DNA from 4 places in the Streptomyces sp. KL116D genome. Region 1 is predicted to be linked to each of the others. Evidence: riboswitches for the same ligand, from Rfam matches in the RefSeq annotation. Region 1 holds a riboswitch; each other region holds the start of a gene.
What was found. A riboswitch is a leader RNA that binds a small molecule or an ion and turns the genes downstream of it on or off. The one in region 1 is predicted to bind cyclic di-AMP.
Positions count from the first base shown of each region.

Region 2: linked by a shared signal. The riboswitch ahead of RBJ77_RS05725 (peptidoglycan DD-metalloendopeptidase family protein) and the one ahead of RBJ77_RS04800 (transglycosylase family protein) in region 1 are both predicted to bind cyclic di-AMP.
Region 3: linked by a shared signal. The riboswitch ahead of RBJ77_RS41190 (NlpC/P60 family protein) and the one ahead of RBJ77_RS04800 (transglycosylase family protein) in region 1 are both predicted to bind cyclic di-AMP.
Region 4: linked by a shared signal. The riboswitch ahead of RBJ77_RS00605 (C40 family peptidase) and the one ahead of RBJ77_RS04800 (transglycosylase family protein) in region 1 are both predicted to bind cyclic di-AMP.

Region 1 covers NZ_JASERH010000014.1:35,293-42,146, forward strand. Annotated here, with positions in the region: gene RBJ77_RS04790 (recombinase family protein) at 1-760, shown strand, start outside; gene RBJ77_RS04795 (transglycosylase family protein) at 1,064-2,056, shown strand; cyclic di-AMP (ydaO/yuaA leader) riboswitch at 2,193-2,394, shown strand; gene RBJ77_RS04800 (transglycosylase family protein) at 2,399-3,082, shown strand; gene eno (phosphopyruvate hydratase) at 3,594-4,874, shown strand; gene RBJ77_RS04810 (septum formation initiator family protein) at 4,966-5,463, shown strand; gene RBJ77_RS04815 (DUF501 domain-containing protein) at 5,487-6,011, shown strand; gene RBJ77_RS04820 (exopolyphosphatase) at 6,008-6,854, shown strand, end outside.
Region 2 covers NZ_JASERH010000015.1:79,764-86,617, reverse strand. Annotated here, with positions in the region: gene RBJ77_RS05730 (SGNH/GDSL hydrolase family protein) at 117-950, opposite strand; gene RBJ77_RS05725 (peptidoglycan DD-metalloendopeptidase family protein) at 1,079-1,831, opposite strand; cyclic di-AMP (ydaO/yuaA leader) riboswitch at 1,837-2,020, opposite strand; gene RBJ77_RS05720 (tyrosine-protein phosphatase) at 2,388-3,188, shown strand; gene RBJ77_RS05715 (DUF6126 family protein) at 3,202-3,387, opposite strand; gene RBJ77_RS05710 (helix-turn-helix domain-containing protein) at 3,389-4,015, opposite strand; gene RBJ77_RS05705 (aspartate aminotransferase family protein) at 4,088-5,473, opposite strand; gene dxs (1-deoxy-D-xylulose-5-phosphate synthase) at 5,470-6,854, opposite strand, start outside.
Region 3 covers NZ_JASERH010000106.1:5,010-11,863, forward strand. Annotated here, with positions in the region: gene RBJ77_RS41180 (M23 family metallopeptidase) at 1-239, shown strand, start outside; gene pcrA (DNA helicase PcrA) at 288-2,801, opposite strand; cyclic di-AMP (ydaO/yuaA leader) riboswitch at 3,025-3,207, shown strand; gene RBJ77_RS41190 (NlpC/P60 family protein) at 3,214-4,410, shown strand; gene RBJ77_RS41195 (tellurite resistance/C4-dicarboxylate transporter family protein) at 4,436-5,410, shown strand; gene RBJ77_RS41200 (hypothetical protein) at 5,388-5,741, opposite strand; gene RBJ77_RS41205 (NlpC/P60 family protein) at 6,040-6,854, shown strand, end outside.
Region 4 covers NZ_JASERH010000004.1:25,964-32,817, reverse strand. Annotated here, with positions in the region: gene RBJ77_RS00640 (8-amino-7-oxononanoate synthase) at 1-701, shown strand, start outside; gene RBJ77_RS00635 (DUF397 domain-containing protein) at 685-918, opposite strand; gene RBJ77_RS00630 (helix-turn-helix domain-containing protein) at 915-1,820, opposite strand; gene RBJ77_RS00625 (ATP-binding protein) at 2,106-2,564, shown strand; gene RBJ77_RS00620 (LysR family transcriptional regulator) at 2,634-3,554, opposite strand; gene RBJ77_RS00615 (LysE family translocator) at 3,670-4,302, shown strand; gene RBJ77_RS00610 (DUF6328 family protein) at 4,241-4,759, opposite strand; gene RBJ77_RS00605 (C40 family peptidase) at 4,874-5,347, opposite strand; cyclic di-AMP (ydaO/yuaA leader) riboswitch at 5,351-5,520, opposite strand; gene RBJ77_RS00600 (hypothetical protein) at 5,888-6,196, opposite strand; gene RBJ77_RS00595 (ATP-dependent Clp protease proteolytic subunit) at 6,204-6,839, opposite strand.

The DNA of each region.
Region 1 (6,854 bases):
GGTGGCGGAGTTCAGTGAGGCGATCGCGCGACAGGAGGACCTGCTCCTCACCAAGGTGCCCGAGTACCTTGCGGCGGGTATGGACCCGGAGTTCCTCCAGGCTTCCATCGCGTCGGCGCAGGAGCAGCTGACCGATCTGCGATGCCAACGGGCGGTGGCTGCCGAGTGGCTGGCCGTCAGGGCGGAACAGGATCGCCTGAAGGCCGACCTCCGCGACGTCGTGGCCGCCGGACCCGACATCGTCCCCCGTCTGACCGCCGTGCAGGCGGCGCGCCTGTGCGACGCCTACGAGGTGGAGGTCGTCCTGGTGGCGCGGGGACAAGAGCGCAAAGCAGGGGTGAGATGCCCTGTCACCGAATGGCATCGGGAGACGGGCACCCTGGTGCCGCCGGACCCGACGGATGAGGAGTGGGAGGCGGTCGTCGCGGCTGTGCGCCCGTTTTTCGCCAAGAAGCACTTCACCAGCAAGTACGACATCCGGAAGCAGTTCGACTGGATGCTCCACCGGCTTCGTACCGGGCTCGCATGGGTCGACATGCCTTTGGAACGGGGGCAGAGGGAGGCTGTCCGCGCGCGGCAGCTGGCCTGGTGGCAGAGGGGGGCCTGGCCCCGTGTGATGGAGATCCTGGGCGCCGACCTGCGGGGAGACCCTGCACACCGGCGTACGACCCTGCCGCCCTTCCGACTGGTGACCCTCTTCGGTGGAGGAGCCGAAGAAACAGGCGGCGATGAGGGGGCTCCCCGCGGCCGTGCGGCCTGACCCTCGCGGCGTGATCTCCCGGATCTGCGCTGGCGCGGCGGCCTCATCATGCGTGGACTGCGCACCCTGCCGGTCGAGTTCACACCGCGTCAGGCATAGCGGTCACGTCCCGTTTCGCACCTTAAGCGAGCCCCAAGGAACTGACGGTCCGTCAAAGCTGTGACTTTCACGTGATCTGCGCTGCATCGACTTGTGACAAGCGTTCGAGTCCCGCTACGTTCACCAGTCATCGCGACACATGCACAACAGGCACCACTCTTCCCACCCGTCGCGTGCAGCATCAGTCTCGCGAAAGGCAACCGCATGCTCTCCGGGAACGGTCGTCACCGTCGCCCCCGTCAGGCTCCTGCTCTCGTCGTCGCCTTCGGCGTCACGGGAAGCGCCATCGCGATCCCGCTGCTCGCCGCGACGAGCGCGAGCGCCGCCTCCACCACCACCTGGGACAAGCTCGCCGAGTGCGAGAGCGGTGGCCAGTGGAGCCTGGACGCGGGCAACGGCTACTACGGCGGGCTCCAGTTCTCGCAGGAGATGTGGGAGCAGTACGGCGGCCTCGACTTCGCCCCGCGTGCCGACCAGGCCAGCCGCTCGCAGCAGATATCCGTCGCCGAGAAGGTCCTCGACGCCCGGGGTCCCCTCGCCTGGCCGAGCTGCTCGATCACGGCGGGCCTGACCCAGGGCGACGACTCCGCCGATGTCGACCCGGGTGCGAGCCCCTCCCCGCAGGCGTCCGACTCCGCGGGTGACGGCCAGGGATCGGACGGCTCGGGAGAGAAGAATCACGGCAAGTCCGGTGAGTCCGGCAAGGCCGATGAGTCCGGCGAACCGGGCGACGCGTCCGACACCCCGTCAGCTGACGCCTCGGGAGATACCTCCGGTAACAAGGAGAGTGGCGAGCCGACGGACGACGCGAGCGGCAAAACGGACAAGTCGGGTCGACTCGACTCCGCTTCCCCGGCTGCTCCGGACGCCTCGGACGCCTCGGAGTCCGCCATGCCGCCCTCGTCGGCCCCCGCGGACGACACCACCGGCGGCCGGCACCGCGGCGACCGCGCCCCGGACGACACCGCCGACTCCCGTACGGGGGACGGGCGTCACGCCTCCCGCGACACGAAGCGCGGCGACGGCGATTACACGGTCCGTTCCGGCGACAACCTGTGGGACATCGCGGACGCCCAGGACGTGCGAGGCGGTTGGTCCACGCTCTACGACCTGAACAAGGGGACGGTCGGCTCCGACCCGGACCTCATCCTTCCTGGTCAGAGTCTGGATCTTGGTGTCGAATCGGGCGAAAAGTAGCGGGAGTTCGGGGTGGGTTGAGACTCGTATGTCCACTTTTGCTCGAGTGAGACATGAGTCTCAAAGACCCTGATCGTCTTTGAAATCGGGCGGATCTACTGCTTAACGTCGTCACCGCTCGCCACTGCGGGCCCCGATGGACGTCACGCCGAATCCTGCCAACGTCCGTACGGGAACAGTCGACGCGTCAGCGCCGTAGGCAGGAGCGGGGGACCCAGGTAAGCGCCGTCGAGGGAGACCGAGACGGCTTGGGGTTAAGCCGCGCACAAGGTTGCGCGGCCGGGCACTCACTGGCCCGAACCCGACAGCTCACCTCGTAGGCGTCGGTGAGGGGATCTCTCCATGCTGTTCTCCAGCAAGGGCAAGCACCGCCGCCCGTCCAAGGCCGTCCGTGTCGCCACGCTCGCCGGTGTCACCGGTGCCGCCGTCGCCGTCCCGCTGATGGGCGCCACCTCCGCCTCCGCCGCCTCCACCTCCGAGTGGGACCAGGTCGCGCAGTGCGAGTCCGGTGGCAACTGGTCCATCAACACCGGCAACGGCTACTACGGCGGCCTCCAGTTCTCGGCCTCCACCTGGGCCGCGTACGGCGGCACCGCCTACGCGTCCACGGCCAACCAGGCCTCCAAGGCGCAGCAGATATCGGTCGCCGAGAAGGTCCTCGCCTCCCAGGGCAAGGGCGCCTGGCCGAGCTGTGGTGTGGGCCTCTCGGGCGCCTCCACGTCCAACCCCGCGCCGGCCGCCGAGCCCCAGCAGCAGCAGGCCCAGCCGAAGCAGGCTCAGCCGAAGCAGCAGGAGCGCTCCGACTCCTCGACGACCACGCGGTCCGAGAAGCGCGAGACCGTCACCACCCCGACCGGCAAGAAGGTCGAGAAGGGCGACGGCGAGTACAAGGTCAAGTCCGGTGACACCCTCAGCAAGATCGCCGAGGCGCACGGGACGACCTGGCAGAAGGTCTTCAAGCTGAACAAGGACATCGTGTCCGACGCCGACCTGATCTACCCGGGTCAGCAGCTGCACCTGAAGTAAGCAGCGCCGCCGCACGTATATAGGGGAACCCGGCATCGGCGGACGCCGAGATCCCCTCCCGTCCCCCAACGGGCCGCTCAGCGCGCCCCCCATCTCCGGAATCCGGAGGTGGGGGGTTTCGCGTGCCCGCCGCCTGCGGGCCGGTGGGGCTTCTCGCGCAGTTCCCCGCGCCCCTGAAAGCCTGCGGCTTCGCCGCGCTTTCCCCTGAACGCCCTGCGGCCTTCTCCTGATGAAGGTCGCGCACGGAGTGCGCACCTTCAGGGGCGCGGGGAACTGCGCGAGAAGCCCCCACCGGCCCGCACCCGGCAATGGTCGCCGACCCGGCAGGCGGGATTCCGTCACCCGGTCGCCACCACCCCGCTTTGTTTAGGTCGGGAACATTTTGCTAACGGCCGTGTCCACGAGACGGGCGGTCGGCTGGCCGATGCCCCGGAGCCGGTTAGGCTCAAGGGGTCGAGGCCGTGCATCGCGGCCCCGCATAGCCCGCGTCACATCCCAGAAGGAGATGCTCGTGCCGTCCATCGACGTCGTCGTAGCCCGGGAAATCCTGGACTCCCGAGGCAACCCCACGGTCGAGGTCGAGGTCGGCCTCGACGACGGCAGCACGGGTCGTGCTGCTGTTCCGTCCGGCGCCTCCACCGGTGCCTTCGAGGCCATCGAACTCCGTGACGGTGACCCCAACCGTTACCAGGGCAAGGGCGTCGAGAAGGCCGTCCTCGCCGTCATCGAGCAGATCGGCCCGGAGCTCGTCGGCTACGACGCCACCGAGCAGCGCCTGATCGACCAGGCGATGTTCGACCTGGACGCCACCGACAACAAGGGCTCCCTCGGCGCCAACGCCATCCTCGGCGTCTCCCTCGCCGTGGCCCACGCCGCCTCCGAGGCCAGCGACCTGCCGCTGTTCCGCTACCTCGGCGGTCCGAACGCGCACCTGCTGCCCGTCCCGATGATGAACATCCTGAACGGTGGGTCGCACGCCGACTCCAACGTCGACATCCAGGAGTTCATGATCGCCCCGATCGGTGCGGAGTCCTTCTCCGAGGCGCTGCGCTGGGGCACCGAGGTCTACCACACCCTCAAGAAGGTCCTGAAGAGCAAGGGCCTGGCCACCGGCCTGGGCGACGAGGGCGGCTTCGCCCCGAACCTCGGCTCGAACCGCGAGGCCCTCGACCTCATCCTCGAGGCCATCAAGGAGGCCGGTTACATCCCCGGCCAGCAGGTCGCCCTCGCGCTCGACGTCGCCGCCTCCGAGTTCTACAAGGACGGCAAGTACCTCTTCGAGGGCAAGGAGCGCTCCGCCGCCGAGATGACGGAGTACTACGAGGAGCTCGTCTCCGCGTACCCGCTCGTCTCCATCGAGGACCCGCTGTACGAGGACGACTGGGCCGGCTGGAACGTCATCACCGCGAAGCTGGGCGACAAGGTCCAGCTCGTCGGCGACGACCTCTTCGTCACCAACCCGGAGCGCCTGGCCCGCGGCATCGAGGAGAACTCGGCGAACGCCCTGCTCGTGAAGGTGAACCAGATCGGTTCGCTGACGGAGACCCTGGACGCCGTGGAGCTCGCCCAGCGCAGCGGCTTCAAGTGCATGATGTCCCACCGCTCCGGCGAGACCGAGGACGTCACCATCGCCGACCTCGCCGTCGCCACGAACTGCGGCCAGATCAAGACCGGCGCCCCGGCCCGCTCCGAGCGCGTCGCCAAGTACAACCAGCTCCTGCGCATCGAGGAGATCCTGGACGACGCCGCGGTCTACGCCGGCCGCAGCGCCTTCCCCCGCTTCAAGGGCTGACCTCCCCTGACGCCGTAGTTACGTACGTCCCCGCACTCGGTCCCGTACCGTGTGCGGGGACGTACGTACGTATCGGGGAGGCGAGCAGGCGATGGCCGGTAAGGTCCGCGACCGGAACAAGGACCGGTCCGCCGCGTTCTCCACGGCCACCCGTCTGAGGCTGCTCGGCGAGCAGACCGCCGAGCGCGTCTACCGCTCGCAGAACAAGCGCCAGGCCCGCCGCTCCCGCCTCACCGGCCGCGCGGCGCTCCTCGCCCTCGTCCTGTGCACGCTGGTGGTCGCGCTCGCGTACCCGATAAGGCAGTACGTCTCCCAGCGCGGCGAGATCGAGGACCTCCAGCGCCAGCAGCAGGAGGCCGAGGAGCGGGTCGAACGGCTCCGCGACGAGAAGGCCCGCTGGCAGGACGACGCGTACGCCGAGCAGCGGATCCGCGAGCGGCTGCACATGGTGATGCCGGGCGAGACCGGGTACGTGGTGCCCGATCCGCGCGCCACCGCGTCGAGCCGCGCCGAGCAGGGCGAGACGGACCGCCCCTGGTACTCGAACGTCTGGGACGGCGTCGACAAGGCCGACCAGACCGACCACTGACACGGAAGACACGTAAGAGACGCATGGACACGCCCCCGCCCCAGACCGAAGCCACCGCGCCCACGGACGCCGACATCCGCGCGTTCAAGGAGCAGCTGGGCCGCCCGCCGCGCGGTCTGCGGGCCATCGCGCACCGCTGCCCGTGCGGCAACCCGGACGTGGTCGAGACGGCCCCCCGGCTGGAGGACGGCACGCCGTTCCCGACGACGTTCTACCTGACGTGCCCGCGGGCGGCCTCCGCCATCGGCACCCTGGAGGCGAACGGCGTCATGAAGGAGATGACGGAGCGCCTCAAGACGGACGAGGACCTGGCGGCCAAGTACCGCGCGGCCCACGAGGACTACATCGCGCGTCGTGACGCCATCGAGGTCCTGGAGGGCTTCCCGAGCGCCGGCGGCATGCCGGACCGGGTGAAGTGCCTGCACGTCCTGGTCGCGCACTCGCTGGCCGCGGGCCCGGGCGTGAACCCGCTGGGCGACGAGGCGATCGCGATGCTGCCCGAGTGGTGGAAGAGGGGCGCGTGCGTGTCCGCGGAGGTGGCCGAGTGACCCGGGTGGCCGCCGTCGACTGCGGGACGAACTCGATCCGGCTGCTCGTCGCGGACGCGAATCCGCAGACCGGCGAACTCGTCGACCTGGACCGCCGGATGACGATCGTCCGGCTCGGCCAGGGCGTCGACCGGACGGGCCGGCTGGCCCCCGAGGCGCTGGAGCGGACGTTCGCGGCGTGCCGCGAGTACGCCGCGGTGATCAAGGAACACGGGGCGGAGAAGGTCCGCTTCGTCGCGACGTCCGCGTCCCGCGACGCGGAGAACCGCGACGAGTTCGTGCGGGGCGTCCTGGACATCCTGGGCGTGGAGCCCGAGGTCATCAGCGGTGACCAGGAGGCCCAGTTCTCCTTCACGGGTGCGACGAAGGAACTGACCGGCCGCGCCGACCTGGACAAGCCGTACCTGGTCGTGGACATCGGCGGCGGCTCCACCGAGTTCGTCGTCGGCGACGACGCGGTGCGCTCGGCCCTCTCCGTCGACATCGGCTGCGTCCGCATGACGGAGCGCCACCTCGTCGGCGAGGACGGCAAGGTGACGGACCCGCCGGCCCCGGCCCAGATCGAGGCGATCCGCGCGGACATCGCCGAGGCCCTCGACAGGGTCACGCAGACCGTCCCGATCACCTCCGCCCGCACGCTGGTCGGCCTGGCCGGTTCGGTCACGACGGTGGCGGCGCTGGCGCTCGGGCTCCAGGAGTACGACTCGACGGCGATCCACCACTCCCGGATCCCCTACGAGAAGGTCGCCGAGCTCACCGACTGGCTGCTGGCCTCCACGCACGACCAGCGCGCCCTGAAGCCGGTCATCCATCCCGGCCGGGTCGACGTGATCGCCTCGGGCG
Region 2 (6,854 bases), on a different contig from region 1:
CGGTCGGCCCCGCCGGACGGCGGGCAGCCGACATCCCAGCACCCGGGCGGCGCGCCGCCGCCCACGCCACTCCGGCCGGTCACCTCACCGGCGCACGGACGGCGCGGACGCGCCGTTCAGGAGGCGGACTCCAGGTGTGCCTTGACCAGATGCGCCTTGATGAGGTGCGGGTCCACGAAGCCCTTCGCCTCGACCCGGTCCCCGGAGGACTCGCCGCGCAGCCGCCGCCCGATCCACGGCACCAGGAACTCCCGGGCCCAGTGGATGTCGTCGCGCCGCACCTCGAAGGTGCCGCGCGGCGGCAGCGGGGGCCAGGCCTGCTCCGGGTCGGCGGGCACGTCGATGCCGAGTGCCTGGCCGGCGCGGAGCGCGACGCGGGTGTGCCCCTCGGCCGAGAGGTGGAGCCGGTCGTCGTCCCAGGCCCTGCGGTCCTGGATGGACTTGAGGGACCACAGGTCGAGCATCGCGCACCCGTGCCGGTCGGCGATCGCGCGCACGTGCATGTTGTACGTGGCGATCTTGCCGCGCAGGTGCTTGAGGACGGCCACGTCGCGGGTGTCGAAGCCGGTGGCGACCATGACGGTCCCGGCGGCCTCGGAGAGCCGGACCACGGCCTTCTCGAAGCGCTCGGCCACGTCGTCCGGGTCGGTGCCCGGGCGGATGATGTCGTTGCCGCCGGCCACGAGGGTCACCAGGTCCGGGGCGAGTTCGATCGCGCGCGGGAGCTGGTCCTCGACGATCTGGTCGATGAGCTTGCCGCGCACGGCGAGGTTCGCGTACTGGAAGGTGTCCTCGGGAACGCGGTCGTCCAGGAGGACGGCGAGCCGGTCGGCCCACCCCACGAAGCTGCCGTCGGGTCCGGGGTCCCCGACGCCTTCGGTGAAGCTGTCCCCCACCGCCGCGTAGGACCGAATCGTGCCGCCGCTGAGTGATCTCGATTCGTTTGCCACGACCACACATCTTTCACCCTGGGATGTGACCTACGCGACCGTAACCAGGGGTTGACGAGTGGTGACAAAGCCCACTCGGCACCCGGGGAATAACCGGGTGCCGAGGGATCACAGCAGTTCGGGCGGGGTCAGACGGTGACGCCGTGCTCGCGCAGGTAGGCCAGCGGGTCCAGGTCGGAGCCGTAGCTCGGCGAGGTGCGGATCTCGAAGTGCAGGTGCGGGCCCGTGACGTTGCCGGTGGCGCCGGACAGGCCGATCTGGGTGCCCGCGCCGACGCTCTGCCCGGCGGAGACGCCGACCGAGGAGAGGTGGGCGTACTGCGAGTACTTGCCGTCGGCGTGCTTGATGACGACCTCGTTGCCGTAGCTGCCGCCCCAGCCGGCCGAGACGACGGTGCCCGCGGCGATCGACTTGACGGCGGTGCCGGTGGCGACGGTGAAGTCGGTGCCCGTGTGGTAACCGCTGGACCACATGGAGCCGTTCTGGTGGTACGGCGTGCCGACGGAGGCGTCGACGGGCTTCACGTAGGAGCCGGTGGCCGTCGTGGTGCTCGCCTGGGTGACCGTCGCGGTGGACGCGCCCGCCCCGGCCTTGAGCGTGAGCTTGGCGCCCGGCTTGATGTAGCCGGCGTCGGAGCCGATGACGCCCTTGTTGGCCTGGTACAGCTGCTTCCAGCCGCCCTCGACGTGCTGCGCCTTGGCGATCTTCGAGAGCGTGTCACCGGCCTTGACGGTGTACGTCGTCGCGCCGGCGGTGGCGGCCTGGGCGCCGGTGGCGCCGATGAGAGGCAGGGCGAGTGCGGCCCCGCCGACCGTGGCGACGGCGGCGGCCCGGGTGACGCGCTGGGACTTCGGACGGCGGTGCTTTCCCTTGGCGGGCATGGCGGATTTCCTCTCCGTCGCCTGCGAGGTGAGCTGTCGGGTTCGGACTGGAGATGTCCGGCCGGGCCCGCTGCACGAGCCCGGCTCCACCCCGAGCCGCATGGGGAATTCCCTCGGCGGCATGGTGCCTGTGGGTCCCCCGCTCCTGCCGTCACGGGTCGTTGTTCGGAGTCCGGGCGGTGGCAGGACTAGGCGTTCCGTCCGGATTGATTGGTGACCGTAAAGCAGGAGGAAAGGCGGCGACAAGCGCCGAATTCGCTTTTACCGGCGCTTTCTTGATCGTCTGGGAGTTCGCTGTGTCACCCTGCGTCGACCGTGCCGCTTTACCGGCGCCATACCTTCGGGAATTCCCCGGAGAGGAATGCCCGGCGACCGCCACGGACCGTCACCGCTATGAGCCTGCTCACGCACGTACCGGCAAACACCCTTGAACTGCGGACAGTTGACCCCGAAAACCCCAAATCGGACAGATGGTTGCCTCGGAAACCCATGTCGTATCGTCGGGAGCGCGACCGCCCGCGAGCAACGCGGGCGAACCGACCGGGAGGAGCCCCCCGTGACGCAGCACGCCCCGTCCACCGAGCCCGAACTCACCGGAGTGCGCAACTTCCGCGACGTGGGCGGCCTCCCGACCGTGGACGGTCGGCGCGTGCGCCAGGGAGTGCTCTTCCGCAGCGGACACCTCGCGCACGCCACGGCCACGGACGCGGCGTTCCTCTCCGGGCTCGGACTGCACACGATCTTCGACTTCCGCAACGCGGCCGACCAGAAGCTGGAGGGCGCCGACGTCGCGCTGCCCGGCGTCCGCAACGTGAACCTGCCGCTGACCGACCCGGCCGACGGCGCCGAGTTCTGGGAGATGGTCCGCGACGGCGACATAGAGCAGCTGCGTTCCCTACTCTCCGAGGGCCGCGCGGCGGACCGCATGATCACCTCGTACCGCACGATCATCAGCCAGCGCACCGCCGAGCACAGCCGGGTCCTGCACGCGATCGCCGAGGACAGCGTGCCCACGCTCATGCACTGCGCGGCGGGCAAGGACCGCGCGGGCCTGTCGATCGCGGTGACGCTGCTCGCGGTCGGCGTGGAGCGCGACGCCATCGAGGCGGACTACCTGGAGTCGAACGCGAAGCACCGCCGCTACCGGGTGCACCGCAACAACAACACGGCGTCCGACGCCTACTCCCCCGAGGTCATGGAGCTGCTCAGCCCGCTCTTCGACGCCCGCGCCGAGTATCTGCACGCGGCCTTCGAGACCATCGAGCAGACCTGGGGCAGCACCGACCGCTACCTCGCGGACGGCCTGAAGCTCAGCGCCGCCACCCGGGACCGGCTGACCGAGCGCCTGCTCGGCTGACCGCCGGCCTGCGCTACTGGCCCCCGCCCAGCGTGAACAGCATGTAGATGAAGGCCGCGAGGGCGTGTCCCGCGAAGACGTAGACGAGGACGCGGACCCAGATGCCGCGCGGCAGCTTGTCCTCGATGTCGCGCCGGGCGGACCGCCCGGCCGGCTCGACGTGCTCGGTCGTGTCGCTCATGTCGCTCATCTCGCTCATGTCAGGCCTCCCGGATCGGGCCCGCGGCCGGGCCGAGGCAGAGCGCCGCGGTCGGGCTCTGCAGCAGGGTGTGTACGAAGAGGAGCTCGGCCCCGCTCTCGTCCGCGGCGGCGATCCGGTGCGGGGTGAGCGAGTCGAAGTGGGCGCTGTCCCCCGGGTCGAGCCGGTAGGACGTGTCGCCGAGGCGCAGCCTGAGCCGTCCTTCGAGGACGTAGAGCCACTCCTCGCCGGGATGCACGCGCACGATGTCGCCCTGGGAGCCGTACGGCACGTGGACCCGCAGGGCCTGCATGCCGCGGCCGGGGGCCCCGGCCTGGAAGTACGTCCAGCCGCCCGCCTCGGTGGCTTCCATGGTCCGCGCCCTGACGACGGACTCGCGGTCGGCCGGCGTCTCGCCGAGGAGTTCCGAGACCGTCGTACCGTAGATACGGGCGAGGGCGAGCAGCATCGGCAGCGAGGGCTGGCGCTGGCCGGTCTCCAGGCGGGACAGATGCGCCGGGGAGAGACCGGCGGAGCGGGCCGCGACCTCCAGGGTGAGGGAGGCGCGGCGGCGCAGGGCGCGCAGCTGGGGCGCTACGGCGGGCAGCTCCGGGGGTTCCGGAACCTCCTCCGGGAGGGCAGGGCTCATGCTCTCGATTCAGCCAGAACCCTGCCCCAGCGGCAAATTCTTTGCCTCAGAGGCAAACCGCCTCGTCGTCGCTCAGCGGTTGGCCACCGCCTGCTTGATCAGCGTCTTGCTGAAGTCCCACATGAGCCCGCCACCGCTGTGCGCGTCGTCCATGACGGCGGTGAACGCCTCCACGAATCGTGCCACATCGGCCTCGTCCACGACGAGCGGCGGGATCAGCTTGATCACTTCGAGGTGATCGCCGGAGACCTGGGTGAGGATCCGGTGCTTCTGCAGCAGCGGCACGACGACCATCTGCGCGAACAGGCCCTTGCGCGCGGCCTGCAGCATCGTCCAACGACTGCGCAGCTTCAGGGACTTGGGCCTGCCGAACTCGATGCCGATCATCAGGCCGCGGCCCCGCACGTCGCTGAGCAGCTCGTAGCGGTCGACGAGCGCGGCGAGCCGGGACCGCAGGAGGTCGCCCATGGCGCGGGCGTTCGCGACGGTCTGGTCGTCCTCCATGACCGACAGGACGGCGAGCCCGGCGGCCATGGCCTGCGCGTTGGACCCGAAGCTCGCCGAGTGCACGAGGACCCGGTCCATGGACGAGTAGACCTTCTTGAAGATCCAGTCCTTGCCGAGCGTGGCGCCCACCGGGACGTAGCCGCCCGACAGCGCCTTCGCCACGCACACCAGGTCAGGCTCGACGCCGTCCTCGTGCTGGTACGCGTAGAAGTCGCCGGTGCGGCCGAGCCCGGTCTGCACCTCGTCGGCGATGAGCAGTGCCTTGTGCTTGTGCAGGAGTTCCTGGGCGGCCCGCAGATAGCCGGGCGGCGCCTCGTGCACGCCCTTGCCCTGGATCGGCTCGACGATCAGACCGGCGACGTCGCCCTTCTTCAACTCCCGTGCCAGGGCGTCGAGATCGCCGAGCGGGACGGCGGTGTCGGGCAGCAGCGGGGCGAAGCCGTCGCGGAACCCGTCCTCGCCGTTGACCGACAGCGAGCCGGTGGTCAGGCCGTGGAAGGCGTGCACGCAGTACAGGACCCGCGGCTTCCCGGTCGCGTACCGCGCGAACTTCAGCGCCGTCTCCACGGCCTCCGTCCCGCTGTTGCCGAAGAACACCCGGTCCAGGTGCGGGCTGTGCGCGATCAGCTTCTCGGCGAGCAGGCCCGGCAGCGGCTGGCAGTCGAACCGGGTCAGGTCCGCGAGCGAGGCGTCGAGGACGTCGTGCAGCGCCTTGCGCACGACGGGGTGGTGACGGCCCAGGCCCATGACGCCGAAACCGGCGAGCATGTCCAGGTAGTCGTTGCCGTCCGCGTCCCAGAAGTGCGCGCCCTCGGCCCGCTCGTAGACCTTGTCGAAGCCGATGGTGTGCAGCATCTTCGGCAGCTGGTGGTTGAGGTACCTGGCGTGCAGCTCGTACCGTTCGGCGCCGCGCTCGGCCAGCAGCGTGCCGAGGTCGAACTCCTTGCTCATGCGTCGTTCTCCTTGCCGGCCCTGCGGCCGAGACTCGTACCGATCCGCCCCGCGATCTCGACGGGCGTCAGACCGATGTCGGCGAGCACCTCGCCCCGTTTCGCGTGCGCCAGGAACTGCTCCGGGATGCCGAACCGCCGTACGGGGACGTCGACGTCGGCCTCCCCCAGGGCGAGCGCGACGGCCGAACCGACGCCTGCCGCCTTGCTGTTGTCCTCGACCACGGCGACGAGGTCGTGCGCGGCGGCCAGCGGCGCGAGGTCCGGGTCGACCGGCTTGACCCAGCGCGGGTCCACGACCGTGCAGCCGATGCCGCGCGCCGCGAGCAGCTCGGCCGTCTGCAGACAGACCGGGGCCATCACGCCGACGGACACCAGCAGCACCCGCGGGTCCTGGCCCCGGTGCAGCACGTCCATGCCGCCCACCCGGTCCACCGCCGGGATCGCCGGGCCGACCGACTCCTTCGGGAACCGCAGCATGGTCGGCGCGTCGTCCACGGCGACGGCCTCGCGGAGCTGGGCGCGCAGCTGGTCGGCGTCGCGCGGCGCGGCGATCCTGAGGCCCGGCACGACCTGGAGGACGGACATGTCCCACATGCCGTTGTGCGAGGCGCCGTCGACGCCGGTCACCCCGGCCCGGTCGAGCACGAAGGTCACCCCGCAGCGGTGCAGCGCGACGTCCATGAGCAGCTGGTCGAAGGCCCGGTTGAGGAAGGTCGCGTAGACGGCGACCACGGGGTGCAGCCCGCCGGTCGCGAGCCCGGCGGCCGAGACGGCGGCGTGCTGTTCCGCGATGCCGACGTCCCACACCCGGTCGGGGAACTCCTCGGCGAACCGGGTGAGACCCACCGGGTGCAGCATGGCGGCCGTGATCGCGACGACGTCCTCCCGCTCGCGCCCGATCGCGGCGATCTCGTCGCCGAACACCGAGGTCCAGGACGGCCCGTTGGACGGCGCGAGGGGCTCGCAGGTGAGCGGGTCCATCACGCCGACGGTGTGGAACCGGTCGGCCTCGTCGGCGAGCGCGGGTTCGTAGCCGCGCCCCTTCTCGGTCAGACAGTGCACGAGCACCGGCCCGTGGAAGCGCTTCGCCCGCCGCAGCGCCGACTCGACGGCTCCGACGTCGTGCCCGTCGATCGGCCCCACGTACTTCAGGCCCAGGTCCTCGAACATGCCCTGCGGCGCGAACGCGTCCTTGAAGCCCTTCTTCGCACCGTGCAGCGACTCGTACACGGTGTGCCCGACGACCGGGGTGCGCAGCAGCACGTCCTTGCCCCAGGCCAGCACCTTCTCGTACGAGTCGGTGGTCCTGAGGGTCGCCAGGTGGTTGGCGAGGCCGCCGATGGTCGGCGCGTACGAGCGCTCGTTGTCGTTGACGACGA
Region 3 (6,854 bases), on a different contig from region 1:
ACAGCGCGTACGGGAACATGGCGATAGTCACCGCCAAGGACGGTACCGAGACCTGGTACTGCCACCTCTCCGCGCACACCGTGATGAGCGGTCCCGTGAAGGCGGGCGACGTCATCGCGCGGTCGGGCAACTCCGGGAACTCGACCGGGCCGCACCTGCACTTCGAGGTGCGCCCCGGCGGCGGCTCGGCGATCGACCCGCTGCCGTGGCTGCGCAGCCACGGCCTCGACCCCACCTGAGCCGCCCGAACCCGGGCGTCCCGAACCCGAGCCGCCCGCAGCGGTCGGCTACAGCTTCTCCACCGGCGCGTACCGCAGCAGCAACCGCTTCGGCTTCGGGTCGCCGAAGTCGATCGTCGCCTCCGCGTTCCCGCCCGAGCCGCCGACGCCCACCACCGTGCCGAGGCCGAACTGGTCGTGCGTGACGCGGTCGCCCACGGCCAGCGACACCACCGGCTTCTCGCTCGCCCGGCGCGTGGCGAACGCGGGGGTCGAGCGGGAGCGCGACGAGGACAGCGATGCCGCGATGCCTCCGCCGATGCTCTTGGTCGGGGCCGCCGGGGCGGAGGGGCCGGTGCGCTTCCAGTCCAGGTGCGCGGTCGGGATCTCCTCCAGGAAGCGGGACGGCGGGTTGTACGAGGGCTGGCCCCAGGCGCTGCGCATGGACGAGCGCGTCAGGTACAGCCGCTCCCGCGCGCGTGTGATGCCGACGTACGCGAGACGGCGCTCCTCCTCCAGCTCCTTGGTCTGGCCGAGGGAGCGCATGTGCGGGAAGACGCCGTCCTCCATGCCGGTCAGGAAGACGACCGGGAACTCCAGGCCCTTCGCTGTGTGCAGGGTCATCAGTGTGATGACTCCGTCACCGTCCTCCTCGTCCGGGATCTGGTCGGAGTCGGCGACGAGCGCGACCCGCTCCAGGAAGTCGGAGAGGGTGCCCGGGGCAGCGGCCCCGCCGGCGTCCTCGCCCTGACCCTGGCCCTCACCCTGACCCTCGCCCTCGCCCTCGGCGGCGCCGGTCTCCTGCTCGAACTCCAGGGCCACGGCGGCGAGTTCCTGGAGGTTCTCGATCCGGGTCTCGTCCTGCGGGTCGGTCGAGGCCTGCAGCTCCGCCAGGTATCCGGTGCGCTCCAGGACGGCCTCCAGGACCGTCGCCGGGCCCGCGCCCGACTCGACGATCGTGCGGAGGTCCTCCATCAGCGTGTTGAACCGCTTCACCGCGTTCGTGGAGCGGGCCGCCATGCCGTACGCCTCGTCGACGCGGCGCAGCGCCTGCGGGAAGGAGATCTTCTCGCGCTGCGACAGCGCGTCGATCATCGCTTCCGCGCGGTCGCCGATGCCGCGCTTGGGCACGTTCAGGATCCGGCGCAGCGGGACGGAGTCCTCGGGGTTCGACAGCACCCGCAGGTACGCGAGGACGTCCCGGACCTCCTTGCGCTCGTAGAAGCGGACGCCGCCGACGACCTTGTAGGGCAGGCCGACGCGGATGAAGATCTCTTCGAAGACACGGGACTGTGCGTTCGTCCGGTAGAAGACCGCGACGTCGCCCGCCTTCGCGTCGCCGGCGTCCGTGAGCCGGTCGATCTCGTCGGCGATGAACTGGGCCTCGTCGTGCTCGGTGTCCGCGACGTAGCCGGTGATCTGGGCGCCCGCTCCCGCGTTCGTCCACAGGTTCTTGGGGCGGCGCGACTCGTTGCGCTCGATGACCGCGTTCGCCGCCGAGAGGATCGTCTGCGTGGAGCGGTAGTTCTGCTCCAGCATGATCGTCGTCGCGTTCGGATAGTCCTCCTCGAACTGGAGGATGTTCCGGATGGTGGCGCCGCGGAACGCGTAGATCGACTGGTCCGCGTCACCCACGACGCACAGCTCGGCCGGGTCCGCGTCCTCGCCGTCGGTCGGGCCGACCAGCTCCTTGACCAGCGCGTACTGCGCGTGGTTCGTGTCCTGGTACTCGTCGACCATGACGTGCCGGAAGCGGCGGTGGTAGTGCTCGGCGACGTCCGGGAACGCGCGCAGCAGGTTCACCGTCGTCATGATCAGGTCGTCGAAGTCGAGGGCATTGGCCTCGCGCAGCCGCGACTGGTACATCGCGTACGCCTGGGCGAGCGTCTTCTCGAAGCCGTCGGCGGCGGTGGCGGCGAAGTCCTCCTCGTCGATCAGCTCGTTCTTCAGGTTCGAGATCTTGGCGCTGAAGGACTTCGGCGGGAACTTCTTCGGGTCCAGGTCGAGGTCGCGGCAGACCAGGGCCATGAGGCGCTTGCTGTCGGCGGCGTCGTAGATCGAGAAGGAGGACGTGAAGCCGAGCTTCTTGCTCTCGCGGCGCAGGATCCGCACGCAGGCGCTGTGGAAGGTGGACACCCACATCGCGTTGGCCCGCGGGCCCACCAGGGCCTCGACGCGCTCCTTCATCTCGCCCGCGGCCTTGTTCGTGAACGTGATCGCGAGGATCTGGCCGGGGTGCACGTGCCGCTCGGCGAGCAGGTGCGCGATGCGGTGCGTGAGGACGCGGGTCTTGCCGGAGCCGGCGCCCGCGACGATGAGCAGGGGCGTGCCGCCGTGCACGACGGCCGCCCGCTGGTTCTCGTTCAGCCCGTCGAGGAGGGCTGCCGGGTCGATCGCCGGGCGTGGCGCCCCGTCCCGGTAGTAGGCGTCCCGGGGCGGCGGCGCGTCGAACTTCCCGCCGAACAGGTCGTCCGGAATCGCCTCCGGAGCGCTGTCGCTGTCGGAGTCCTCGGGCGGCGGCGGGGGCTCCTCCGTACCGCTCTGGAGGCTGGCCAGGAAGTTGTCGTCAAAGAGGCTGCTCATCGCTCTACGAGTCTAGGCCGCCCCACTGACACCCCGCCGCCGTCTTCCCATACGTGACCCTTCGCGCACGATGCGGCACCCAAAGCGACACGGAGCGTGCCCGAGAGCAAGGTCACGAAAATGTATCGGGCATATCGAACATCAACCTTCACAGCAGCAACACGAGTTGGCTACGGTGCTGCGCGGGCAGCCCGTCCCCCCGCCCGCGAACAACGCGGCGAGCGGGCAGCCCCCGCCGAGTTCCGTACGCCGAGAGGCAGGGAACCGGGGACCCACCGACCTTGGGGTGAATCGGCTCAACGGCCCAGCAGGACCGGGCGGTTGACCGTAGGGCAGCCTTCCGTACGACATGTACCACCGGCCCGAACCCGACAGCTAACCCGGTAGGCGGACCACGGAAGGAGCGCCTGTTTTGGCGTCGCACCGCAAGCCGCGCAGCCGGTCCCGGATGTCCGGTGGTCTCCGTACGACCCCTGCCGTCGGCATCACGACCGCCGCCCTCACCTCGGTCGCCCTGCTCTCGCAGACGGCGCAGGCCGCTCCGACGCAGCCGGACAGGCCGAGCCTCGAAGAGGTGCAGAAGAAGGTCGACACCCTGTACCGGCAGGCCGAGGTCGCCACGCAGAAGTACAACTCCGCCAAGGAGCAGACCGACAAGAAGAAGACCCAGGTCGACAAGCTCCTCGACGACATCGCGCAGCGCACCGAGAAGATGAACACGGCCCGCCAGGAGCTGGGCCGGTTCGCCGCGGAGCAGTACCGCACCGGTGGCGTCAGCAACACCGCGACCATGTTCCTCGCCGACAACCCCGAGGACTACTTCGCGCAGGACCAGCTGCTCAGCCGGATGACGTCCGAGCAGAAGAAGGCCGTCGACGACTACCAGGAGCAGCAGCGCGCGACCGCGAAGAAGCGCACCGAGGCGCAGGAGAACCTGCAGCAACTCACCTCCTCGCAGACCGAGTTGAAGACGTCCAAGAAGGACGTGCAGACGAAGCTCGCCGACGCCCGCGCCCTGCTGTCGAAGCTGACCGCCGAGGAGAAGGCGCGTCTCGCGGCGATCGAGAAGGCCAAGCAGGAGGCGGCCCGCAAGAAGGCCGCCGAGCTGGCCGCGAAGCAGAAGGCCGCCGAGGAGGCCAAGCAGAAGGCGGCCGACGAGGCGGCGCAGCAGGAGCAGGAGCAGTCCGGCTCGGGTTCCTCGTCCGGCTCCGGCTCCGGTTCGTCCACGGGGTCCGGCTCCTCCGACTACGCGACGAAGGCCGCGAAGGCCCTCGCGTTCGCCAAGGCCCAGGAGGGCAAGCCGTACGTGTGGGGCGCCACGGGCCCGGACTCGTACGACTGCTCCGGTCTGACCCAGGCGGCGTGGAAGGCCGCCGGGATCACCCTGCCGCGCACCACCTGGGACCAGGTGGAGGTCGGCACGACGGTGCCGCTCTCCGACATCCAGCCGGGTGACCTGGTCTTCTTCTACGACGACATCAGCCACGTCGGCCTGTACCTCGGCGACGGCATGATGATCCACGCCCCGAAGCCGGGCGCGTACGTCCGCGAGGAGTCCATCTACTACGACGGCACGGCGTCGATCCACAGCGTGGTGCGGCCCGCCTGACGCCGTCCGCGGTTACGTTCGGGCGGTGCCCGGCCCGAACGTCACCTCGCGTCCCTACTGGTCCCAGCTCCCGCCTGCCGCCGGCGCCGCCGTCATGGCCACCGGCATCGTCTCGGTCGGGCTGCACCTGACCGGGCACGACGGGACGTCGGGCGTCTTCCTGGTGCTCGCCGCCGCGCTGTGGGTGCTGCTCGCGGCCGACTTCTGCTTCCGGCTGCTCCGCGAGCGCGACCGGTGGGAGCGGGAGGCGGACACCCCGCCCGCGATGACCGCGGTCGCCGCGACGTGCGTGCTCGGCACCCGGTTCTCGCTGCTGGGGTGGCAGGGGCTCGCCGAGGTGCTGCTGGCGGTCGCCGTCGTGGTGTGGCCGGGGCTGCTGTACGTCGTCGTCCGGCACTGGAAGCCGAAGATGCCGGGCGGCGTGTTCATCACGTGCGTGGCCACGCAGGCGCTCGCGGTGCTCGGGGCGACGCTGTCGGCGGCGCTGGGACCGGCACGGGGGGACTGGCTGGGGTACGCGGCGATGACGCTGTTCTGGCTGGGGCTCGCGATCTACGCGGCCGCGTTCACGCGCTTCGACCTGCGGCAGGTGCTGACCGGGTCGGGGGACCACTGGGTCGCGGGCGGCGCGCTGGCGATCTCGGCGCTGGCCGCGGCGAAGCTGGTGCTCGCCGGGCGGGCCGGTGACCTGTGGAACTCCGACGACACCGGTGTGCTGCGCTTCATGGCGGGGCTGCTGCTCACGCTCGACCTCAGCTGGTACGCGGTGCTGTGCGGGGCGGAGCTGGTGCGGCCGCGGTTCCGGTACGACGTGCGGCGCTGGTCGACCGTCTTCCCGATGGGGATGACGGCGGTCGCGACGCTGACGGTCGCCACCGCCGTCGAGGTGTCCTGGCTGACGTGGCCGGGGAAGGTGCTGCTGTGGATCGCCGTCCCCGTCTGGCTGGTCGTCGCGACGGGGGCGGTCCGGCAGGTGCTCAGGTCCAGAGCACCGCGATGAAGATGTTGGCGACGGTGAGCCCGCCGACCGCGGCGAAGAGCCCCTTCTCGGCCTTCTCCTCGTCCCGCTTCACGTAGACGATGCCGAGGATCACGATCAGGATCGCGAGCTTCACGCCGATCTTGATGTTGTTGACGGTGTTGTCGTCGGCCTGGTTGAGGCCGACGAGGGCGACGCCCGTCACCAGCATGGTCAGGGCGCCGTGCAGCATCGCCTTGTTGAACCGGGCCGTGCCCTGTCCCATCGCCGACATCTGCGTGAGGAAGCCGCCGAGCAGCGAGGCGATGCCGATGATGTGCAGGCCGACGAAGAGATGGATGAGAAAGTCCATGGTTCCGGAGCCTAACGGGGCGTTCATCGGACGCCGTCACCGATCCCCCACGAACACTCGCCTGTCACGCTCTGACACGATCCGTAACAAACGGACCAGTTGCGAACAATCCCACACCAACCCGTTACGCCGAGGTTTAGCGTCCTTCCCCAGGTGACCGGCTCCCCACCGCCGTCCGGACCAGGGGCGGCAGTCGGACACCACCGCCGAGAAAGGTCCGGCGGCGACCCGCTCCCCCTGTGCGGGCCGCCGCCGGACGCACAAGGCGGGCGTACGACCCGGAAGGACGTGGCGCCACGTGCCGGCAGCGCATCGCAAGCCCAGGCAGCGCTCGCTCAGCGGCAGTACGGTCCGCACCGCGGCCACCCTCGCCCTCGCCTCCGCGGCGACCGCCACCGCCTTCGACGGCGGCGCGGCGCACGCGGAGCCGAACCTCACCCCCGCTCAGGTGAAGGCGAAGGTCGACAAGCTCTACCAGGAAGCGGAGGTCGCCACCGAGAAGTACAACGGCGCGAAGGAGAAGGCCGGGAAGGCGCAGAAGAAGGTCGACGCCCTCCAGGACGAGGCGTCCCGGCGCACCGAGGCCCTCAACTCCCAGCGGCAGAAGCTGGGTGCGGCGGCGGCCGAGCAGTACCGCACCGGCGGCGTCGACCCGACGGTCCGGCTGCTCCTCTCCTCGGCCCCCGACCGCTACCTCGACGAGGCGGCGCTCGCCGAGCGGGTCGGCACCCGGCAGGCGGCCACGATCACCCGGGTCCGCAAGGAGCTGCGCGAGATCGACCAGCTGCGCGACCACGCCGACGGACAGCTCTCCGAACTCCGTTCGAAGCAGAAGGAGTTGCGGCAGCAGAAGAAGACGGTGACGGCGAAGCTGGGCGAGGCCAGGCAGCTCCTGGAGCGGCTCGCCCCGGCGGACCGCACCCTCGACCCGGCCGGCGGGCCCGGCGCGTCCGCCGCCGACCGCGCCTCCCGCTCCACGGACCGTGCCGCCTCCCCCTCGGCCGGCGCCCCGTCCAAGGCCCCCAACTCCCGTGCGGCATCGGCCATCGCCTACGCCTACGACGCGCTCGGCAGCCCGTACGTCTGGGGCGCGACCGGGCCGTCCGCCTTCGA
Region 4 (6,854 bases), on a different contig from region 1:
CGCTCGGCACCCATGAGGGACCGGCCGTCGTCGTCTCCGACACGGTCTTCTCGGTGGACGGCGACCAGGCGCCACTGGGTGAACTCGCTTCTGCGGCAAGGGAGTTCGGGGCCGGGCTGATCGTCGACGACGCGCACGGCCTGGGCGTTCTCGGCGCCGGCGGGCGCGGCGCCCCGCACGCGGCGGGTCTCGCGGGCGCGGCCGACACCGTCGTCACCGTCACCCTGTCCAAGTCCTTCGGGAGTCAGGGCGGCGCGGTCCTCGGTCCCGCGGCCGTCATCGACCACCTCGTCAACGCGGCCCGTACGTTCATCTTCGACACCGGTCTCGCCCCGGCCGCCGCCGGAGCGGCGCTGGGCGCCCTGCGGCTGCTGCGCGCCGAGCCCGAGCGGGCCGCGCGGGCCCGTGAGGTCGCGGCGACGCTGCACCGGCTGCTCACGGAGGCGGGCCTGTCGGCCGTGCGCCCCGATGCCGCCGTGGTCTCCGTACGGGCCCCCTCGCCGGACGCGGTGGTGGGCTGGGCCGCGCGGTGCCGGGCGAACGGGCTGTCGGTGGGCTGCTTCCGTCCGCCGTCCGTGCCGGACGGCATCTCGCGGCTGCGGCTGACCGCCCGCGCCGACCTCACCGACGAACAACTCGTCGAGGCCGTACGGGCGATCAGCCGCACCGCTCCGGACGGAGCGGTCACCGCAGGGAGCTGACGAAGCCTTCCCAGGCGGTGGAGTGGAACAGCAGGGCGGGCCCCGCGGTGTTCTTCGAGTCACGGACGGCGAGCAGACCGGTGACGTGCCCCGAGCTCAAGGGGGCCGTCTCGACGCAGTTGTTGGCGCCGGTGCTGCGGCTGCTGCGCCGCCACACCGCGCCGCTCAGCGAGGTGCTGCACGGAACGGATGGCACGGGCCGAGGCAGTGCATTCATGGTGCCTCCTCACGCGTCACCGGGGCGCGACGGGGCGTCGGCGTCCTCGTCCACCCGGCGACCTGTGTGATGAATTCCAATGATTTCTCGGGCGAAAGTGCATGGAGCGCAAGAGCGTCGAAGGCGTCTGTGTACGCCTTGAGGTCTTCTTTCCGCTCGAGGTAGAGGCTACTCGTCAAATGGTCGAGAACAACCACATCCAGATCAGTTGTGTTCGGAAATGAGAACACAACGAAAGGACCTGTGAGTCCGATGTGGCCACCGGCCGAGAACGGAAGCACCTGAATCCGGACATGCGACATCTCGGCCGCCTCGGCCAAATGTGCCAACTGCCTTTGCCGGACGCCTGGTCCACCCACGTCGCGGCGCAGCACCGCCTCGTCGAGAACCACGCTGAGCTGCAGCGGAGGGTCGGCCTGCAGCACGCTCTGGCGTGCCAGGCGCACTTCCACGAGTGCCTCGATATGCCGTTCCGACATTCCGTCCAGTACCGAACGCGTCACCGCTCGCGCGTATTCGGGCGTCTGCAACAGACCGGGCACCACGCTCGTCTCCAGCGTGCGGATCTGACACGCCTGCGACTCCAGACTGATGAAATCTCGGTACGAGGGCGGCAAAAGCCCCCGATACGCATGCCACCAATGATGCCCACCGGCATCCTCCGCGCCCGCCAACGCGACCACCAGCTCGCGCAGTTGGGGGTCCTGGGTGTCGAACGCGTCGAGCAGCAGCAGGACGTCCGACGGCTTCACGCCACTGCGCCCTGTCTCGATCCGGCTCACCTTCGACTGATGCCAGCCGACGAGCCGGGCTGCCTCACCACTGGTGAGCCCGGCCTTGACGCGCAGCGCGCGCAGTTCGGAACCGAGCTTGCGGCGGCGGACCGCGGGACCGTACTTCATTTCTGACTCCTCGGGCGCCTCAGGCCTCGGACCGGGCTCCTTCCCGACCCGCACGGGGTAGCTCCTGAGCAGACGGTAGAGGAACCGGCGTGCGCTCGCCCAAATACGGTCTACCGTCGCAGAGTTCACCGCTTCGAGCGACAGATATATGCATATCTTGAGGGATCGGCACCATAGAGGGGTGTCCAAGTGGCACTCTGGCGCGAAGCAGTAGTCGGGGGCCGCGCGTGAAGCGATCCGCCGCAGGCGGACAACCGGCCCCGGCGGGAAAGGGACGACGTCGCCATGGCAGACCACCAGGAAGCATCCGTCACGCTGCCGAGCGATCCCGCCTCGGTCTCCGCCGCCCGTGCCTACGTCACCCATGTACTGGCGGAGTGGGGCATGCCGGGCGACACCGACACCGCGGACGTCGTCCGTCTCATCGTCTCCGAACTCGCGACGAACGCCGTGCAGCACACCCTCGGTCAGTCACCCACCTTCACCGTCGACGTGGAGCTGGAGCGCGACGAGCAGCTGCGCATCGGCGTCACCGACAGTCATCCCCGCTACCCCAAGCGGCTGCCCGCCGCCGTCCAGCAGGACAACGGCCGGGGCATGGTCATCATCCGCTGCCTCACCGCGGAGTGCGGCGGCAGACTCTCGGTCGCCCCGACACCCGAGGGCGGCAAGACCGTGTGGATCGCGCTGCCCTGGATCACCCGCCTGAACGGCGACAACGGCCGCGCGGCGCCCGCCTGCTGACGTCCCGTCATCCGCCGGCTCGGCTCCGCGACGTCCCGTCATCCGCCAACTCGGCTCGGCGACGTCCCGTCAACCGCCGGCCCGGCCGAACGTCCCGCGCACCAGCGCCCGGAAGCTGTCCACGGCCGGGTTCGTCTCGTCCGACCGGTGCACCAGCGAGATCGTGCGCCGCAGGTTCCCGGGTGCCAACTGCCGTACGCCGACCGGCGTCGCCGACGTCCGCGCCACCATCTCCGGCACCACCGCCACCCCGAGACCGGCGCTCACCAGCGCGCACACCAGCGCATAGCCGGGCGTCTCCACCAGGACGGACGGGGTCGCCCCGGCCTTCGCCAGCGCCGACTCGACGCCCTGGCGCGGCGGATGCGTCGGCGCCATGCTGATCAGCGGCTGCCCCGCGAGCTCACCGAGCGGCAGCCGGACCGTGCCCGCCGTCCCCGCGGTCAGCGCATGCCCGGGCGCCGTCACCAGGACCAACTCATCGACGAGCACCGGCTCCTGGACCACGGACGCGGGCACCGGCACCGGTTCCGCCGGGTCGTAGGCGTGGGTGAGCGCGACGTCCACCGTGCCGTCGGCCACGGCCGCGATCCCGAGCGGCGGCTCGTACCCCGCGACGGCCAGCTCCACCTCCGGGTGCGCCCGGCGGAACGCGGTGAGCGCGGGCGGCAGCAGATGCATCCCCGCCGTGGTGAACGTCCCGACCCGCAACCGCCCGCCCGACAGCCCGGCCACCCGCGCCAGTTCGTGCCGGGCCCGGTCCATCTCGTCGAGCACCCGGCGGGCCGCCGCCACCAGGACCTCGCCCGCCCCTGTCAGCCGGGCGCCCCGGTGGTGCCGCACGAGCAGCGCCGCCCCGGCCTCCCGTTCCAGCTTCGCCAGCTGCTGCGACAGGGCGGGCACCGTGAACCCCAGCCGCTGCGCGGCCCGGGTGATCGAACCGGCCTCGGAGACCGCCACCAGCGCGGCGAGCCGCGTCGGGTCGTACATGTCGGCCTCCGGCCACCGGGCGACACAGGATCGCCAAAGGGTTAAGCATTGCTTCAGGCAGACTCAGAATATTCCACATACCTGCTGAAGGCCGGGTTCGGGCAGGCTGGCGTCCATGGACGCTCAACTGGTCGCCTTCACGGGCGTCGCCGCGGGCATGGTGGCGCTGCCGGGCGCCGACTTCACCGTCGTCGTACGCAACTCGCTCGTCTCCCGCCGCGCCGGAGTGGCCTGCGCGCTCGGGGTCGCCGGGGGACTCCTCGTCCACACCGCGCTCGCGGTCGCCGGCGTCGCGGCCGTCCTCACCGCGGTGCCCACGCTCTTCCACGCACTGCAACTCGCGGGCGGCGCCTATGTGCTGTATTTGGGGGTGCGCACGCTCCAGTCGGCGCTGCGACCGCTGGGGGAGCGGGCCGAGGCCGCCGTCGACGCGGCGCGGGCCCCGGCGGGCGGCGCGCTGCGCCAGGGCTTCCTGACGAACACGCTCAACCCGAAGGCGCCCATCACCTTCTTGAGCGTGCTGCCGCAGTTCGTGCCCGCGGGCAGCCCGGCCCTGCCGCGGACGGCCGTGCTGTCGGCCGTCGTCGTGGCGCTCGCCCTGCTCTGGTTCCCGACCGTGGCCCTGCTCGTGGACCGGCTCGGCCGGTGGCTGCGCAGGCCGCGCACCGCCCGCGCCGTGGAGGGCGTCACCGGGAGCGCCCTGGTCCTGCTGGCTCTCGTTCTTCTTCTGGAACCGCTCTTCGCGTGACCAGCGAGCGCCGCAGCAGCCAGGGCAGCACCGCCCACAGCCCCGCACACACGACGAACGTGCCCGCAGCCGCCGCGATGCCGCTGCCCCGGTCGAGCGTCACATCGACCACCAGCAGCACCGAACCGGTCAGCGCGAGCACCAGCGCCGCCATCCCGTAGCCGGCCAGCCGCGACGAGATCTGCACCAGCTCCCGCTTCGCACCCATCTGGAACAGCACGCGGTGCACGGCGGCGGGCGCCATGAGCAGGGCGGCCGCCAGCACAGCGAGCAGCAGGGTCGTCACGTACGTGGCGCGCTGCACGGTGTCCAGGGACGGGAAGCGCGACGTGAACGCGAGCGTCAACAAGAAGGCGAACAGGAACTGCACCCCGGTCTGGATGACCCGGAGTTCCTGCAGCAGCTCACTGAAGTTCCGGTCCGCCCGTTCCAGGGGCGTCTCGTTGCGCTCCTTCATGCCGCACGGGTATCCAGCCGGGACGATCTCAATCGGGACCGTTCGCGGCGCATGGGGACGGGCCTGGCGCCCGGCCCGTCCCCACGGGCGGTTCTGCGGCAGCGGCGGTGCGGATCAGCGCACCCGGCCGTACCAGACGCTCTTCGTCCAGATCTTCTGCAGTCGCACCACGTCCCCGGTCTTCGGGGAGTGCCAGATCCGGCCCTTACCGGCGTAGATCCCGACGTGGTAGACGCTCCGGCCCGAGTGGAAGAACACCAGGTCACCGCGCTTGCGGCTGTGTACGGAGACATGACGGGTCTTGTTGTACTGCTGCGCGGCGGTACGGGGCAGCTTCTTGCCCGCCCGCTTGAACGAGTAGAGCGTCAGGCCCGAGCAGTCGAACCGGTGCGGCCCCGTGGCGCCCCACTTGTACGGCGATCCCTTCTTGGAGGCCGCGACCTGGAGTGCCTTGGTCGCGGACGTGGCCGCCGATGCCTCGGCCGCGGCGCCGGGGACCATGAGCCCGGCTCCCGCGACGGCGAGGGTCAGGGCCGAAGCGGTTCCGGCCCGGGTCAGCAGCGAGGGGACACGATTGAGCGCAGTCATGCGCAACCCTTCGTCAGCCGCCTGCGAAGGATGACCTGTCGGGTTCGGGCCGGCGAAGATGCCCGGCCGCTCGCGGCGGCTTCACCCCAAGGACCACTCGGAACGGCTGCTCCGGTGGACCGTCGTGCCTGGGTCCTCCACTCCTGCCGATGCACTTCTGTCGACCTGGCATCCGGGCGGCGGCAGGACTCGGCGTCCGCACGGACCGCCCCGCCGCGGCGGCGGGGGCTTGTCGTCGGAAGGGATCTTCACGCACGGATGTCGAGAAAACCGAGCTGAACCGGCGGTAAGTGAGGCTCCTCACGCTTGACCCGTTCAGGTGGACAGTGCGGCTTTCGGTGCCCGGCCGCGACGCCCGACGACGCTCGTACCAGCGACGGAACATCAAATTCCGGTGGTCGCGTACAGCCGTGACGCAACTCCGGCGGGCTTCATGGAGGACGAACGTCTACGCCGTTCGGGGGTACACCGTCTGGGCCGTTTCGATCCCGGCACAGACGGGTCGGTCGTCGCGCGAGCACACCTCAACTCTCGTCGACCTCAACTGACCACTTCTGGCGGCAAAGTGACCCTCTGTGTTCGCCTCTCTCCGTCAAGGACGCGCAAAGCCCGTGCGAGGGTTGTCGCGTGCACCTCGTGCTCGCCGCGCTGGTGCATCAGCGTCAGGGCGTCCCGCAGGGCCGTCGCCCGGCTGACGAGCGCCTGCGCCGCCCGCAGGCCCCGGTAGGTGTCGTCGCCGCGCGCCGGATTGATCCGCGCGATCAGATCGACCACGGCCAGATAGCTGTCCACGAGCTCGCACTCGGCGCGGGTCAGTGCGGGCAGGGGCGGTGGTTCGGGTGGATACATCGGCGCCTCACCTCGTGCCCGGCGTGCTCGCCGACGCCTTGCGGTTCTGCAGGACGTGGTCCACCAGGCCGTACTCCAGGGCCTGCTGGGAGGTCAGTACGGTGTCCCGCTCGATGGCGTCGCTGATCTGCGCCCGGGACCTGGTGGAGTGCCGGGCGAGCAGTTCCTCCACCTGCTCGCGCATGCGCACCATCTCGCGCGCGTAGATCTCCAGATCGGTCGGCTGCCCCTGCGCCGGCTCCGGCAGCGCGGGCTGGTCGAGCACCACCCGCGACCCGGGCAGCATCATCCGCTTCCCCGGCGCGCCCGCCGCGAGCAGCACCGCGGAGACCGAGGCGGCCTGCCCCAGACACGTCGTCTCCACCTCGCAGCTGACGAACTGCATCGTGTCGTAGATCGCCGTCATCGCGCTGAACGAGCCGCCGGGGGAGTTGATGTACAGCGAGATGTCCTGGTCGGGCGCCAGGTACTCGAGGTGCATGAACTGCGCCATCACGTCGTTGGCCGACGTGTCGTCGATCGGGGTGCCTAGGAAGACGATCCGCTCCTCCAGCAGCTTCGAGTACGGATCGAGGGTGCGCTGCCCCGACGAGGTGCGCTCGGTGAACTCGGGCAGGACGTAACGGCCGGACGGACGGGTCATGGTGCTCGCGCCTCC